Regions from separate parts of the Streptomyces sp. NPDC043870 genome, predicted to be linked through region 2. Evidence: riboswitches for the same ligand, from Rfam matches in the RefSeq annotation. Region 2 holds a riboswitch; the other holds the start of a gene.
The links. A riboswitch is a leader RNA that binds a small molecule or an ion and turns the genes downstream of it on or off. The one in region 2 is predicted to bind cyclic di-AMP.
Positions count from the first base shown of each region.

Region 1: linked by a shared signal. The riboswitch ahead of AC0699_RS27025 (transglycosylase family protein) and the one ahead of AC0699_RS07490 (M23 family metallopeptidase) in region 2 are both predicted to bind cyclic di-AMP.

Region 1 is NZ_JBWKDT010000026.1:38,892-46,723, reverse strand. It holds gene AC0699_RS27045 (Ppx/GppA phosphatase family protein) at 70-984, opposite strand; gene AC0699_RS27040 (DUF501 domain-containing protein) at 981-1,580, opposite strand; gene AC0699_RS27035 (FtsB family cell division protein) at 1,656-2,129, opposite strand; gene eno (phosphopyruvate hydratase) at 2,285-3,565, opposite strand; gene AC0699_RS27025 (transglycosylase family protein) at 3,983-4,645, opposite strand; cyclic di-AMP (ydaO/yuaA leader) riboswitch at 4,649-4,813, opposite strand; gene AC0699_RS27020 (transglycosylase family protein) at 5,071-6,027, opposite strand; gene AC0699_RS27015 (cytochrome P450 family protein) at 6,190-7,449, opposite strand; gene AC0699_RS27010 (nucleoside triphosphate pyrophosphohydrolase) at 7,515-7,832, opposite strand, start outside.
Region 2 is NZ_JBWKDT010000004.1:228,124-235,955, reverse strand. It holds gene AC0699_RS07495 (alpha-galactosidase) at 1-1,852, shown strand, start outside; cyclic di-AMP (ydaO/yuaA leader) riboswitch at 2,368-2,522, shown strand; gene AC0699_RS07490 (M23 family metallopeptidase) at 2,527-3,525, shown strand; gene AC0699_RS07485 (SGNH/GDSL hydrolase family protein) at 3,717-4,508, shown strand; gene AC0699_RS07480 (STM4011 family radical SAM protein) at 4,469-5,389, opposite strand; gene AC0699_RS07475 (STM4012 family radical SAM protein) at 5,397-6,725, opposite strand; gene AC0699_RS07470 (STM4013/SEN3800 family hydrolase) at 6,722-7,546, opposite strand; gene AC0699_RS07465 (STM4014 family protein) at 7,615-7,832, opposite strand, start outside.

The sequences.
Region 1 (7,832 bases), on a different contig from region 2:
GAAGAACTTCACGAAGTTTCTCGCGGACCACGCCCCAGGGGGCCGGAACAGGCCCCCCGGGGCCCCCTCTCAGGCGATCGAGAAGGCGATCCCGTCAAGGATGTCGTGCTCCGAGACCACGACCTCCGGGACGCCGGTGCGCTCCATGATCTCCAGCAGCACCAGCGTTCCGGCGGTGATGACGTCCACCCTGCCGGGGTGCATCACGGGGATCGCGGCACGCTCGTCGTGCGTGGAGCGGAGCAGCCGCTCGGTGACCTCGGCGACCTGGGCGCGGGACATCCGGGAGTGGTGGATGGCCTGGGAGTCGTACGCGGTGTGCTCGTGCACGATCCCGGCGACGGTGGTCACCGTGCCGGCCAGGCCGACCAGGGTGCTCGCCTCGCGGATCGGGACGGTCTCCTCGGCGAGGTCGAGCGCGGCCGCGATGTCCGCGCGTACGGCGGCGATCTCCTCCGGCGTCGGCGGATCGTGCCGGATGTGCCGCTCGGTGAGCCGCACGCAGCCGATGTCCACCGATCGCGCGGCCTCGACGTGCTCGTGACCGATGACGAACTCGGTCGAACCGCCGCCGATGTCCACGACCAGGCGCTCCTCGTGGCCCGGCAGCTCCATGGTGGCGCCGACGAAGGAGAACTCGGCCTCCTCGTCCCCGCTGATCACCTCGGGCTCGACGCCCAGGATGCCGACGACGCCACGGACGAAGTCCTCGCGGTTCTCGGCGTCGCGGGAGGCGGAGGTGGCGACGAAGCGGACCTTCTCCGCGCCGTGCGCCTTGATGATCTCCGCGTAGTCACGGCAGGCGGCAAAGGTGCGCTCCAGCGCCTCGGGCGCGAGGCGGCCGGTGCGGTCGACGCCCTGGCCGAGCCGGACGATGGTCATCCGCCGGTCGAGCTCGGTCAGTTCACCGGTTGCCCGGTCGACGTCGGCGATGAGGAGACGGATCGAGTTCGTGCCGCAGTCGACGGCGGCGACGCGGGTCACTGGGCGTCCTCCCCGGTGCCGGTTCCGGTGCCGGTTCCGGTGGCACCGGCGTCACCGGAACCGGGCCCGGTCATGGCCTCCGTGACGGGGCTGACGCACGGGCCCTTCGCCCACCACTCCGGCAGCATCGCGATCGCCTCGTCGCCGAGCGGGTTCACCCCGGGCCCCGCCGCGAGCGAGTGGCCGACGAGGACGTGCAGGCACTTCACCCGGTCCGGCATACCGCCCGCGCTCGGGAAGCCCTTCAGCTCCTCGATCGCGTCCCGGCGGACGATGTAGTCCTCGTGCGCCGCGCGGTAGGCCGCCGCCAGTTCGGGGTCGGTCTGCAGCCGCTCGGTCATCTCCTTCATGACGCCGTTCGCCTCCAGCGTGCCGATGGCCGAGGCCGCACGCGGGCAGGTCAGGTAGTACAGCGTCGGGAAGGGCGTACCGTCCTCCAGCCGCGGGGCCGTCTCGACCACGTCCGGCTGGCCGCACGGGCAGCGGTGGGCGATCGCCCGCAGACCGCGCGGCGGGCGGCCGAGCTGGTCCTTGAACGCGGCGATGTCCGCCTCGGTGGGCGGGGTGTGCTCAGTGGTCGGCGGGGGCGTTTCCATGTATACGTACGTCTCTTCGTCTGTCTCGTCTGTTGCGGCTGTTGCGTCGTTGAGTTCGTGGCCTCGGCCGTACGGTCAGCGGGGCGCGTCGGCGCGGTCGACGCCGTCCCAGACGTTCGAGTACCAGGGGTGGTCCGCTTCGCCCTCCTCGGGGCGCCGCTCCTGGCCGGCCCGGGGGTCGATCACGATGAAGCCGGTCTCGCCCGGCATGACCATGTGCAGATGCTCGCGGGCCAGCTTCATGATGTGCGCGTCGTCCTGGAGCCGCGCCTTCTCGTCGCGCAGCTCCTCGACCCGTTCGCGGGCCTCGGCCGCGAGCCTCTCCTGCTCGGCGATCTCGTTCTGCTGCGACACGTACTGCCGCATCGGATACGCGAGCGCGACGATCATCGTGCAGACCACCAGCGCGAGGAAGGCCGCCCGGCCGGTCAGCCGGGAGCGGCGGGCCTGCCGGCGGTTCTGCGAGCGGTAGACACGGGCGGCGGTCTGCTCGCCGAGCAGCCGCAGCCGGGTCGCGGTGGAGAACCGGTCCCGGTCCTTCCCGGCCATCGCTCGCCTCCCCTATTACTTACGGCTGTTGCTCACGGCTGTTACTTACGGCTATGGCTTACGGCCTCGCGGTTACGTCCCCTGACGTACGTACGTCCCCGGACACGGTACGGGACCGCGGCCGGGGACGTACGGAGGCTGGTGCTTTACGCCGGTCAGCCCTTGAAGCGGGGGAAGGCGCTGCGGCCCGCGTACACCGCCGCGTCGTCGAGGATCTCCTCGATGCGCAGCAGCTGGTTGTACTTGGCGACGCGCTCGGAGCGGGCCGGGGCGCCGGTCTTGATCTGGCCGCAGTTGGTGGCGACGGCCAGGTCGGCGATCGTGACGTCCTCGGTCTCACCGGAGCGGTGGGACATCATGCACTTGAAGCCGTTGCGCTGGGCCAGCTCGACGGCGTCCAGGGTCTCGGTCAGCGAACCGATCTGGTTGACCTTGACGAGCAGGGCGTTGGCGGTGCCCTCCTCGATGCCGCGGGCGAGGCGCTCGGGGTTGGTGACGAACAGGTCGTCGCCGACCAGCTGCACCTTGGAGCCGAGCTTGTCGGTGATGACCTTCCAGCCGGCCCAGTCGTCCTCGAAGAGCGGGTCCTCGATGGAGACCAGCGGGTACGCGGCGACGAGCTCCTCGTAGTACTCGGTCATCTCGGCGGCCGAGCGGGACTTGCCCTCGAACTCGTACTTGCCGTCCTTGTAGAACTCGGAGGCGGCGACGTCGAGCGCGAGCGCGATGTCCTTGCCGGGCGCGTAGCCGGCCTGCTTGACGGCCTCGAGGATGAGGTCGAGGGCCTCACGGTTGGAGCCCAGGTTGGGGGCGAAGCCGCCCTCGTCGCCGAGGCCGGTGGACAGGCCCTTTTCCTTCAGGACCTTCTTGAGGGTGTGGTAGACCTCGGTGCCCCAGCGCAGTGCCTCGGAGAAGGACTCCGCGCCGATCGGGGCGATCATGAACTCCTGGATGTCCACGTTGGAGTCGGCGTGCGAGCCGCCGTTCAGGATGTTCATCATCGGCACCGGGAGCAGGTGCGCGTTGGGGCCGCCCAGGTAGCGGAAGAGCGGAAGGTCGGAGGCCTCGGAAGCGGCGTGCGCGACGGCGAGGGAGACACCGAGGATGGCGTTGGCGCCGAGGGAGGACTTGTCCGGGGTGGCGTCCAGGTCGAACATCGCCTGGTCGATCAGACGCTGCTCGGTGGCGTCGTACCCGACGAGCTCCGGGCCGATCTGCTCGATGACGGCGAGGACGGCCTTCTCGACACCCTTGCCCTGGTAACGGTTCTGGTCACCGTCGCGGAGCTCGAGGGCCTCGAACGCACCGGTGGACGCACCGGACGGGACGGCAGCACGGCCGGTGCTGCCGTCGTCGAGGCCGACCTCGACCTCGACCGTGGGGTTGCCTCGGGAGTCCAGGATTTCCCGGGCTACGACGACGTCGATGGACGGCACGAGCATCTCCTTCTGGGATGTGACGCTGAATGTGACGTATGCGAAGCAGGTGCAGCGCAGGTCAGTGCAGGGTCGCTTTGGCCTTGCGACACGAGCCTATCCGGCTCGCGGGCATCGGCCAGCCGGTGCCCGCCCCATGGGACGAAAAAGGGCACGAAACAGACAGAAACCCCGGCTGGGGGCACCTCCCGTGCCCGCAGGGCTACGGGGGAGCGTACGGGGGAAGGCGCGCCGGGCCGGGGAGCGGGGGGACGCGGGCGGGGAGCGGGGGGACGGGGGTGTGTACGACCGGTGGTCCGCCGGGTCCACCGGGCTACGGGTGCCCGTGGGGGACTACGGAGTCCGTCGGGGACCAGGGAAGCGCCCGGTCCGGGCCGGGGGAGTCCCGGACCGGGGCTGGTCCGCGGAACCGGGTCGTCAGCTCAGGTGGAGCTTCTGGCCCGGGTGAATGACGTCCGCGTCGGTGATGACGTCCTTGTTCAGGTCGAACAGCTTCTTCCAGCCGCCCTCGACCTTCTTGGCCTCGGCGATCGCGCTGAGGGTGTCGCCGGCCTTGACCGTGTACTCGCCGTCGCCCTTCTTGAAGACCTTCGCGGGGGCCGGGGCGGCGGAGCGCTCGGAGCGGGTGGTCGGGGCCTCGGCGCGCTTCGGGGCGGGAGTCTCGGCCTTCGGGGCGGCCGGGGCGGCACCGGTGTAGGCGGCATTGGACAGGCCCACGCCGCAGTTCGGCCAGGCACCCTTGCCCTGGCCCGCCAGGACCTTCTCGGCGATCTCGATCTGCTGGGCCTTCGACGCCTGGTCGGCGGTGGCGGCGTAGGCGGTGCCGCCGTACGCGGCCCAGGTGGAGGCCGAGAACTGCAGGCCGCCGTAGAAGCCGTTGCCGGTGTTGATGGACCAGTTGCCGCCGGACTCGCACTGGGCGACGGTGTCCCACTCGGAGGCGGTGGCGGCGGACGCGGTGCCGGTGGCGATCAGCGGAGCGGCGATCGCGGCACCGGTGACACCGGCGAGCGAGGCGATGCGGGCGGACCGACGGAAGACGGTCGGGCGACGGTGCTTGCCCTTGCCGGAAAGCAGCATGGAGTTTCCCCTCACCGACGCCTACGAGGTGAGCTGTCGGGTTCGGGCCAAGTGAGTTGCCCGGCCACGCGACTTGCGCGCGGCTTCACCCCAAGCCGTTCCCTCCCTCATCGGGCCGGTCCGGCACTTACCTGGGTCCCCCGCTCCTGCCTTCGGCGCTTGCGCGTCGACTGTTCCCGTCGGCCGCCGGCAGGATTCGGCGTGCGGTCGTCGGGGCCCGCGATGGCGAGCGGTTCAGACCGTAAACGCACTTCTCCCCGATGTTCAAAGACGAACATCGGGGAGAAAACACGCTTATTTGACTCGCAGAGATGTCCGTTTTTGCAGGTGAGAGGCGTGATGACCGGAGTTGACCGACAAGACACACCAGTTGACCGGAAGAGACTCATGTCTCACTTACACAGAACCGGACATAAGATGTCGAACTACTTCTTCAACTGCCCCTGATCCAGACCCAGATCGAGGCTCTGGCCAGGCAGGATGAGGTCGGCGTCGGAGCCGACGACCCCCCGGTTCGCCTCGTAGAGCGCGGGCCAGCCGCCGGGCACCTTTTCCGCGTCCGCGATCGACGACAGGCTGTCGCCGGGGAGGACGGTGTACTCATCTCCCGTAGCGGCACCCTCTCGTGCCGATCCGTCACCTCGTGAGGCATGACGACCAGATTCGCGCTCATCGCCCGAATTGTCCATCTCGTCCTCGTTGTCGGCGGGGGCGCCACGGTGCTTGCCGGACCCCTCGTCCTTGCCCGCGTCGGCGGCGGCGTCACCGTCGCCCGCCGCGTCGGAGTCCTTGCCGGAACCGCTCGCGGAGCCGGCCGGGGCGGACGGCGCGGCAGTCGGGGTGGACGGCTTGGCACCCGGGGCGGACGAAGCCGGGGCTGAAGGCTTGGCATCGGCGTCGGCGTCCGGCTCCGGCGCCACGTCCGCCCCGTCACCGAACGACGGGCTCTCGGCGCCGCCGCCCTGTGCGGCGGGAGTGGAAGCGGCGCCGCTCCCGGGCTCGGCACCGTCCTGCACGAGACCGGCGATCTCCGAGCAGTTCGGCCAGGCCGCCGGTCCCTGGGCGGCGAACACCATCTCGGCGACCGACACCTGCTGGGCACGGCTGGCGAGGTCGGCGCGCGGCGCGTACGCCGTGCCGCCGTAGGCCTCCCAGGTCTCCTGGGTGAGCTGCAGGCCGCCGTAGTAGCCGTTGCCGAGGTCGGCGCTCCACATGCCGCCGCTCTCGCAGTCGGCGACGCGGTTCCAGGTGGCGGAGTCGGCGGCGGAGGCGGAGCCCGCGCCGAGCAGCGGGATGGCGATGGCCGATCCGGTCACCCCTGCCGCGACGATGAGAGCGGGGGCCTGACGGGGTCGGCGGTGTCGACCGTTCCCGGAGCGCATGCGGTGTGCCTTCCGTGTGACAACAGAAAACTCCTGAGTCCGCCGAGTCGGTTGAATCAGCGAAGACCCCGAGTCGGGGTGAACGTAGCCGCACTCGCGCGTCAGTCACAAGTCGATGCAGCGGAGATCACGTAAAAGTCACAGTCATGACGGAGCGTCAGTTCAGTGGAGGCTCCGCGGGGGCGTGAACTCAACGGGCAGAGTGCGCAATCCACGCATAATGAGACCTCCGCGCCACCGCAATTCGGAAGGATCGACCGCAAGCCGCAAGTCGGGCAGTCGTGTCAGCAGCGTCGCGAGCGCGGTCTGCCCCTCCAGGCGCGCCAGCGGCGCGCCGAGGCAGTAGTGGATGCCGTGTCCGTACCCGAGGTGCTGATTGTCCCGGCGCCCCAGATCGAGCGTGTCGGCATCGGGGAACCGGTCGGGGTCACGGTCGGCGGAGGCGAGGACGACGAGGACGGGGTCGCCCGCGGCGATGTGCTGCCCGCCGAGCGTGAGCGGTTCGGTCGCGAACCGCCAGGTGGCGAGCTCGACGGGCCCGTCGTACCGGAGCAGCTCCTCGACCCCGGTGGCGAGCAGCCCGCTCTCGCCGGCCGCGAGGGAAGCCTGGAGGCGGTGGCGCTGCTCCGGGTTACGAAGCAGGGCATACACGCCGTTGCCGATCAGATTGACGGTGGTCTCGAACCCGGCGAAGAGGAGGATGAAGGCCATGGCGGCGGCCTCGTTCTCGGTGAGGTGCTCGCCGTGGTCGGACGCCTTGATGAGCCCCGAGATCAGATCGTCCGCCCCTTCTTGCCGCAGGCCTTCGCGTTTGCGGTGAATCAGCTCGGCCAGATAGCCGCGCATCTTCTTCACCGACCGGGCGACCCCGCCCCGCGGCCCGCCGCCATGACGGATCATCATCCCCGCCCAGTCACGGAAGTCGTCCTGGTCCTCGCGCGGGACGCCGAGCATGTCGCAGATGGCGTAGATGGGGAGCGGGAACGCGAACTCGTGGATGAGGTCCGCCTCCCCCCGTGCGGCGAATCCGTCGATGAGACGGTCCGTCAGCTCCTGTACGCGCGGGGCGAATTCGGCGACCCGGCGCGGGGTGAACGCCTTCGACACGAGGCGGCGCAGCCGGGTGTGGTCGGGCGGATCGATGTTCAGCAGATGCGTCATCAGCTCCGCCTTGCGCTCACCCGGGATCCCCGTCTTTCCCTTCGCGTGCGCCGGCTCGTCATGATGCGCGGGATTCTTGCTGAGCCGCTGATCCGCGAGCGCCTGCCGCGCGTCCGCGTACCGGGTCACGAGCCACGCCTCGACGCCGCTGGGGAGGGCGGTCCTGTGTACGGGGGCGTGCTCGCGGAGCCAGGCGTAGGCGGGGTAGGGGTCAGTGGCGAACTCCCAGGTGAAGAGTTCGGGGGCGGGTGTATTGCTCACGCCTCGACGTTATCCGGACCGTCCGGGTTCCGGCCGGGGGCCTTCCTGGCGCCACAGAAGCGGGTTCACTCGGCCGGCTTGGCCTCCGCCGCCAGGATCGCGTCCCGGTAGGCGCGGGCCGCGGCCCGCAGCGCGGCCTCCGGGTCGTGGCCCTCGGCCTCGGCCCGTACGGCCATGGCCAGCAGTTCGTAGCCGATGCCGTGGTCACCGGCGGCGGACGGCAGCTCGACGTCCAGACCGGCCGTCCGCACGCGTGAGGCGAGCTTCGCCGCGAGCGCCAGCCCGGGCTGGCCCAGCGGGATGCCGTCCGTCACCGAGTCGCGCTGCTTCTCGATGGCCTTCGTGCGGAGCCAGTGCTCCTTGACGTCCTCCGGGGTCTCGGC
Region 2 (7,832 bases):
GGTCCGTACGGACGAGGTCCGCGGCACCGAGTGGCGCTTCGACGACGGGCTGGTGGATGACGGCGGCGACGAGCTGCGGCTGTGCTTCAGCGACCCCGTGCACGGCCTCGCGCTGACCCTCCACTACCGGATGCGGGACGGTTCCGATGTGATCGAGCGCTGGATCACCGTGACCCATGCCGGAGACGGTCCCGAACTGGAGCTGCTGCGCGCCGACGCGGCCGTCTGGACGCTGCCCCGCCGCGACCGCCGCCGGCTCTCCCAGCTGCACGGCCGCTGGGCGGCCGAGTCCCTGCTCGTACGGTCCGGGCTCACCTACGGCGAGAAGGTGCTCGGGTCGCGCCGCGGGCACACCGGGCACCAGCACCTGCCCTGGGTCGCCGTCGACGACGGGGAGGCTACGGAGGAGCACGGGGAGGTGTACGGCTGCGCGCTCGGCTGGTCCGGATCATGGCGGATCGCCGTTCAGCACCTCCCCGACGGCCAGGTGCAGATCAGCGGCGGCGCCGGCTACGACGACTCCGGACTGCTGCTCCTCGCGCCCGGTGAGTCCTACACCTCGCCCGTGTTCGCCGGGCTGTGGACCGACGGAGGATTCGGCGCGGCCAGCAGGGCCTGGCACGCCTGGCAGCGCGCCCATGTCATTCCGGACGCCAGGGCCTCCCGTCCGGTCCTCTACAACTCGTGGGAGGCCACCGGCTTCGACGTCTCGGAGGAGCAGCAGCGGGCGCTGGCCCGCCGGGCCGCGGCGATGGGGGTGGAGCTCTTCGTCGTGGACGACGCCTGGTTCGGGAAGCGGACGAGCGACCGGGCCGGGCTCGGGGACTGGACGCCGAACCCGGACCGTTTCCCCCAGGGGCTGAAACCGCTCGCCGACGACGTGCACGCGCTGGGCATGCGGTTCGGGATCTGGGTCGAACCGGAGATGGTCAATGCCGACAGCGATCTCTACCGGGCGCACCCGGACTGGGTGCAGCACCACCCCGGCCGCACCCGGACCGAATTCCGCAATCAGCTGGTCCTGAATCTCGCCCGCGGGGATGTCCAGGACCACCTCTGGGAGCAGCTGGACGGGCTGCTGTCCGCGGCCCCCATCGACTATGTGAAGTGGGATTTCAACCGTTGCTTCACGGACGCGGGCTGGCCCGGGGAGCCGTACCCGCAGAAGCTGTGGGTCGAGCACGTCCATGCGCTGTACGCCCTGCTGGACCGGCTGCGGGCCGCGCACCCGGCCGTGGTCTTCGAGTCCTGCTCGGGCGGTGGCGGCCGGATCGACCTGGGGATTCTTTCCCGGACCGACCAGGTGTGGACCTCCGACAACACCGATCCGCTGGATCGTCTGGCCATCCAGTACGGCTTCGGCCAGCTGCATCCGGCCCGGGTGATGGCCGCATGGGTCACCGACAGCCCGAATGTGCAGCTCAACGGGCGGATCAGCTCACTGAGGTTCCGTTTCGTGAGTGCCATGGCCGGGGTACTGGGCATCGGCGGCGACCTCACCGGATGGAGCGAGGGCGAGCTGACCGAGGCGCGCGGCTGGGTGGAGCTCTACAAGAAGATCAGGCCGGTCGTGCAGCATGGTGATCTCTATCGGCTGCGGCCGCCGGAGGGCGGGCTGAGCGCCGTGCAGTACGTGCGTGGCGACGAGGCCGTGGTCCTGGCATGGCTGCAGGCCCAGCACTACGGTGAGCGGCCCCCGCGCCTGCGTCTGCGGGGCCTCGAACCGTCGGCGGCGTACGAGTGCCGGGACACCGGTGTCGTTCACCGGGGGTCCGTCCTGCTCCACCACGGGCTGCACACGGGCCTCCGCGGTGATCTTGACGCGACGGTGATCCGGCTGCGGCGCAGCTGACCGCGCCCGGGTGCGATCAGCGCCTGGAAGCGGGAGCTTCGGGCGGTCGATTCGTGAACTCCTGGAGTTCACTGCCCACTTGGTGGGCAGCCTCGCAGTGTTTCCTTGCCACGCCACCCATGGGGCAAAAGGTACATACGGGGCGAGCAGCGCAATTCTCACGCAAGGGTGCGGCGATTGCGCCCCTTGCCTGCGTGCGCGGTTGGCGTGAATCTGGCCTGATGGTCGATCTGTCCGAATTGGTAGGTATCGCATAACGCGCCCGAGTTAAGGGGGAGATGGGCTCGGGTTCGTGAGCGGGATCATATCTGTGACGTTCTGTGGCGATGCCGGACATGTGAACTCCCTTGTCGCAAAGGAAATCGAAGATCCGGGATTTACGGAGCGTGACCGGGAAATCCAGGTCGAAATCAGGCGGAAGGGTTCCCGGGGGAATAGATGGCTTGTTCGCGCGACCCGGCTCGCTTACGGTCACCGCAATCCGGTCGGAACGCCTAATCCTGCCGCCGTCCGGAATATCGCACCCACCCACGTGTGGCAGGAGCGGGGGACCCAGGTAGTACGCCGTTCCGGAATCCCGGACGGCTCGGGGTGAAGTCGCGCGCCATGCGCGGCCGGGCATCTCCAGCCCGAACCCGACAGCTCACCTCGCAGGCGGCGGAGAGGAATTCGCCATGCCCGGTAAGGGTAAGCATCGCCGTCCGAGGACCAGCCCGATCACGCGTGGATTCGTCGCCGCCGGAACGGGCGGGGCCGCCATCGCACTTCCGCTCATCGGCGCCTTCGGTGCGCACGCCGCCGAGAAGTCGGCGCCCTCCGCCGCCCCCGGCCGCATCGCAGCCGTAGCCAAGAAGTCCGTCGCCCCGCAGGCGCCGAAGGCCCCCAAGGCGCCTGCGACGTACACCGTCGTGGCCGGTGACTACCTGTCGAAGATCGCCCAGGAGCAGAGCGTCAGCGGCGGCTGGAAGAAGCTGTACGCCGACAATCGCGCCGCCGTCGGCGAGAACCCGTCGCTGATCCATCCGGGGCTCGAGCTGACCCTCGGCGGCAAGGCGAAGGTCCAGGGCAAGGCGAAGGTCCGGAGCGAGGCGAAGGTCCGGAGCGAGGCGAAGCCCGAGCGGAAGGCCAAGGCTCCGGCCAGGAGCGAGAAGCCGTCCGGTTCCTCCGAGCGTGCCTCCCGCACCGCCGAGCGCCCCCAGGCCGCTCCGGCCGCCGCCGAGGCCCCCGCCGCGCCCTCCGCCGCGAACGCCGCCGCGCAGACCAGCTTTTCCGGCTTCTTCGCGCCGGTCCGCGGCGGTATCAGCACCGCGTACAAGACAGCCGGTTCCATGTGGTCCAGCGGTTACCACACCGGTGTCGACTTCATCGCCGCCACCGGTACGTCCGTGAAGGCCGTCGGCCCGGGCACCGTTGTGTCGGCCGGCTGGAGCGGCGCGTACGGCAACGAGGTCGTCATCAAGCACAACGACGGCACGTACTCGCAGTACGCCCACCTCTCCCAGCTCTCCATCGCGTCCGGCGAGAGCGTCACCGGCGGCCAGCAGATCGGCCTCTCCGGCTCCACCGGCAACTCCACCGGCCCGCACCTGCACTTCGAGATCCGCACGAGCCCGAGCTACGGCTCGGACATCGACCCGCTGGCCTACCTCCGCCAGCACGGAGTCTCGATCTGACCGACGTCCGTACCTGACACGGCGTCTCTCCGTCCGCCGGCCCCGCATCATGGGGCCGGCGGACGCGTGCGTTCCGGCCCCTTCCGGGTATTCCCGCTTTGCGGAAAACTGGCCGGGTGGCCTATATCACCCCGCGTCAACCCCTCCCTACGGTGGCGTAAGTCACTTCCCGCGAGGAAAGATGGCTCGACGTGGCAGACGCTTCGCGATCAAGAACAAACAGCGCAATCGGGTCCTATGCGGCAATCGGTGACAGCTTCACCGAGGGCGTCGGAGACCCGGGACCCGAGGGACAGTTCGTCGGCTGGGCGGACCGGCTCGCGGTCCTCCTGGACGACCGGGTACCGGAACACACCTTCCGCTACGCCAACCTCGCCGTACGAGGCAGGCTCCTCGATCAGATCGTCGAGGAACAGGTCCCGCGCGCGAAGGAACTCGCCCCCGACCTGGTGACGTTCTGCGCCGGCGGCAACGACATCATCCGGCCCGGCACCGACCCCGACGACGTCGCGGAACGCTTCGAACGGGCCGTCGCCGACCTCACCGCCTCCGTCGGCACCGTCATGGTGACCACCGGCTTCGACACCCGCGGCGTACCCGTGCTCCGCCATCTGCGCGGCAAGATCGCCACGTACACCGCGCATGTCCGCGCCATCGCCGACCGCTACGACTGCCCCGTACTCGACCTCTGGTCGCTCAAGTCGGTCCAGGACAGGCGCGCCTGGGACGACGACCGGCTGCATCTCTCGCCCGAGGGCCACACGCGCGTCGCGCTCCGTGCCGCCCAGGTGCTCGGCATCGACGTGCCGGCCGACCCGGACCAGCCGTGGCCGCCACTGCCGCCGCGTGGCACGCTCGAAGTCCGCCGCGACGATGTCCTCTGGGCGCGCGAGTACCTCGTACCGTGGATCGGCCGGCGGCTGCGGGGCGAATCATCCGGCGATCACGTGGAGCCGAAGCGCCCGGACCTGCTTCCGCTCTGAGCGTTCCCCGCCCCCGCGGCAGTGCCCGTGGCGGGGGATCCCGTGGCGGGGATCCGCTCCAGCACCCCGCCCGCGAACACGTCGTACAGCGGCAGCGATTCCAGATGGACATAGCCGATGTGGCAGTCGCACACCGCGAGCGGGCAGGCGCGCGGGCGCAGCGCCGCCCGGTACGAGCCGTCATAGAGATTGCCGAGCTCGGCTCGTACGAAGTGGCAGCGCCGCACCGTCCCGTCGCCGTCCACCGAGATCACGGACTCGCCCGTCCGGCACGGCAGGCCGGCCGAACGGTGCGGACGGCGGCTGTACGGGAAGAGCGGGTCGAGGGCCGTCCAGCGGACGGCCTCCTCGTCCGTGTAGTCACGCCCCTCCGCCGCATTGACCCAGAGATAGACATGCGGCGGCAGATCGGCCCGCAGCCGCCGCGCCTGCTCCAGATGCTCCTCGAAGCCGACGATGCCCACACTGAACCGGATCCCGCGCGCGGCCAGTTCACGGCATTTGCCGAGGAAGCGGTCGTAGGGCGTCTGGCCGGGATGGTACGTGCACCACAGCGCCAGCGCGTCCGGATCGGCGTCCGCCAGCCATTCGGTGCGGCAGCTCAGATTGGTCTGGATGGCGACCCGGCGGATGTGCGGCAGCCGGGACAGTTCCACCAGCGTCCTCCGGTACCAGGAGCGGACCAGCCCCTCGCCCCACGGGGTGAACAGCACCGACAGGCGGTCCTGTGACTGCCCCGCCGCCCAGCCCGCGAACCGTTCGAGCGCCGCACGGTCGGCCCGCAGCTGCTCCCCGCTGTCCCGCCGCTTGGCGAACGGGCAGTACGGGCAGTCGTAGTCGCAGGAGGCCAGTGGGCCCCGGTACAGAACCGTCAGATCCATCCGTGTCTCACTTCAGCTCGTACGCGGCCATCGCGGCCCGTACCGCGGGCGAGAACAGCTCCGGCCCGAGTGCGTCCGAGTACGCAAGCCCCTCCGCCGTCAGCCGCAGCAGCCCGCCGCTCTCCTCCAGCCAGCCGCGATCGGCGAAGGCCGCCAGCTCGGCGGGGAAGTCGTCGGCCGGCCCGCTGCCGAACCGCGACCGGTAGTCCGCCACTTCCATCCCCTGCGCCTGCAGCAGCGACTGGAGCAGATGACGGCGGCGTGCTTCCTCCCGGTCCACGCGGCGGCCGACCTGGGCACGGGTGAAGTCCTCCGCCCGGGTGTAGTCGTCGATGATCGTCCGTATCTCGCGCATGTCGACGGCGTAGTCGAACGAGTAGTGGAGCCCGGACGTGTACGAGCGGGCCCCGCAGCCGAGGCCGATCATGCCGTCGGTCTGGCAGGCGTAGTCGTCCGCGCCTCGCGGCAGCGCGTCCTGCTGGTCCGTGCGGCGGAACATCCGCATCGACACCTGCTCGTAGCCGTGGGCGAGAAGATGATCACGGCCCTGGCGGTAGAGCGAGAGACGCTGGTCGTCCCAGGCGGTGTCGGCGTCCGCGCCGAGGCGGCCGAGACCCGTCAGCGGCCGGACATAGAGGGGGTAGAGATACAACTCCTCGGGCCGCCAGACGAGCGCCGCGTCGAGCGAGCGACGCCAGGTCTGCGGGGTCTGCCCGTCGATGCCGTAGATCAGATCGATGTTGAGGACCGGGACCCCGGCGTCCCGGATCCGGGCGAGCGCGGCCTCGACATCGGCGCGCCGCTGCGGGCGGACGGCGGCCTTCGCCTCGTCGTCGACGAAACTCTGCACTCCGATGCTCAGCCGGGTCGCGCCGCGGGCGGCGAGTACGGCGAGCCGGTCGGCGGTCGCCGTGGCCGGTGACGTCTCCACCGAAAGCGGCACCGTGCGCAGATCGGTGCCCATCCGCTTCTCCGCGATGTCGCACAGCCGCTCCAGCTCCCCGGCTGTGAGGAACGTGGGCGTGCCGCCGCCGAAGGCCGCCGCCGCGAACCGGACCGGATCCGTGTCCCCGAGCGCGTCACGGACAGCCACCGCCTGCCGCTCCAGCGCGTCGAGGTAGCGGGTGGTCAGCTCGTCGGGAGCGCCGATCCGCGTGAACAGATTGCAGAAGCCGCAGCGGACCTCGCAGAACGGAACGTGGAGATAGAGGGACAGCGCGTCCTTGCGCTCACCGGCCCACAGCTCACGGAGCGGGGGCCGGTCGGCGAGCGGCCGGTACGCGGTCTTGTGCGGATAGGCGTAGACGTAGCTCTGGTACGGGCGGACGGCGTTCATCGGGTGCCCTCCGTGGAGCAGGGTTCCGGGAGGAAGAACTGCGCGTACGGAACGGTCCAGACGGCCTCGTGTCCCAGCCGGTGGCCGGTGTAGCCGTCGTCGCCGTACGCCGTGCCGTGGTCGGAGCAGACGATCGCGAAACAGCGGCGCCTGCTGCCGGCCGCCGCGAGCAGCCTGCCGATGTGCCGGTCGACGTACTCCAGCGCGGCGGCATGCGTCTCGCGCGAGTCCCCCGCCTCACGTGTCGCACCCGGCAGATGGAACCAGTTGGGCTGGTGCAGCGCGGACACATTGACGAACAGGAACAGCCGCTGATCATGCGGGAGCGCGGCGACGACCTGCTCGGCGCGGTCCACCTGCGCCTCGAAGGACGTGGGGGAGGCCACCCCGAACTCCGGCTCCCAGTGGCTCTCCTGGAAGAGCCCGGGCAGCACGGAGCCGAGCGCACCCTGCCGATTGAAGAAGCCGACCCCGCCGACGCACACCGTCCGGTACCCGGCAGCCGCGAGTCCGGAGACAAGGTCGGGGGTGTCGTACACGAAGGTGCCGTCGGCGGTCGTCTCACTGCCCGCGAATCGCGCGGCGAACAGCCGCGGATGCGGACCTGGCGCGGCCGGGGTCGGCAGGAACCCGGCGAAGATCGCCTGGTGCGAGGCGTAGGTGAAACTGCCCGGAGCATGACGCTTCTCCCAGACGCCACCGGGGAGATGGCGTGCCAGGTTCGGTATCCGGCCGGCCGCCGCGAGTTCCGAGGCGACATCGAAGCGCAGGGTGTCGAGCGTGATGAGCAGCAGATCGTCGGTGCCGACAACCTCCGACATGTCGAGCACGCAGGCTGCGTCGGTTGTGGCGGCCGTGTCGATCCTGTCGACTGCGTCGAACGAGTCGGTCATGCGGGGCTCGGTGCGAAGGGCTGCGTGCATGGTGGTTCCTTGTGGTGCGGGCGGATGGCGGCGGCGACCTGTGCCGCATAGGTGTCGAGCCCCTCGGCGCCGCTGCCCGGCAGCCCGGTGAGACCGGGCAGCAGATCGCCGAACGCGTTGACCTCGCCGACGGCGAAGCGCCGCCAGCCGGTGGCGGGAAGCAGATCCACGCCGACGCACAGCG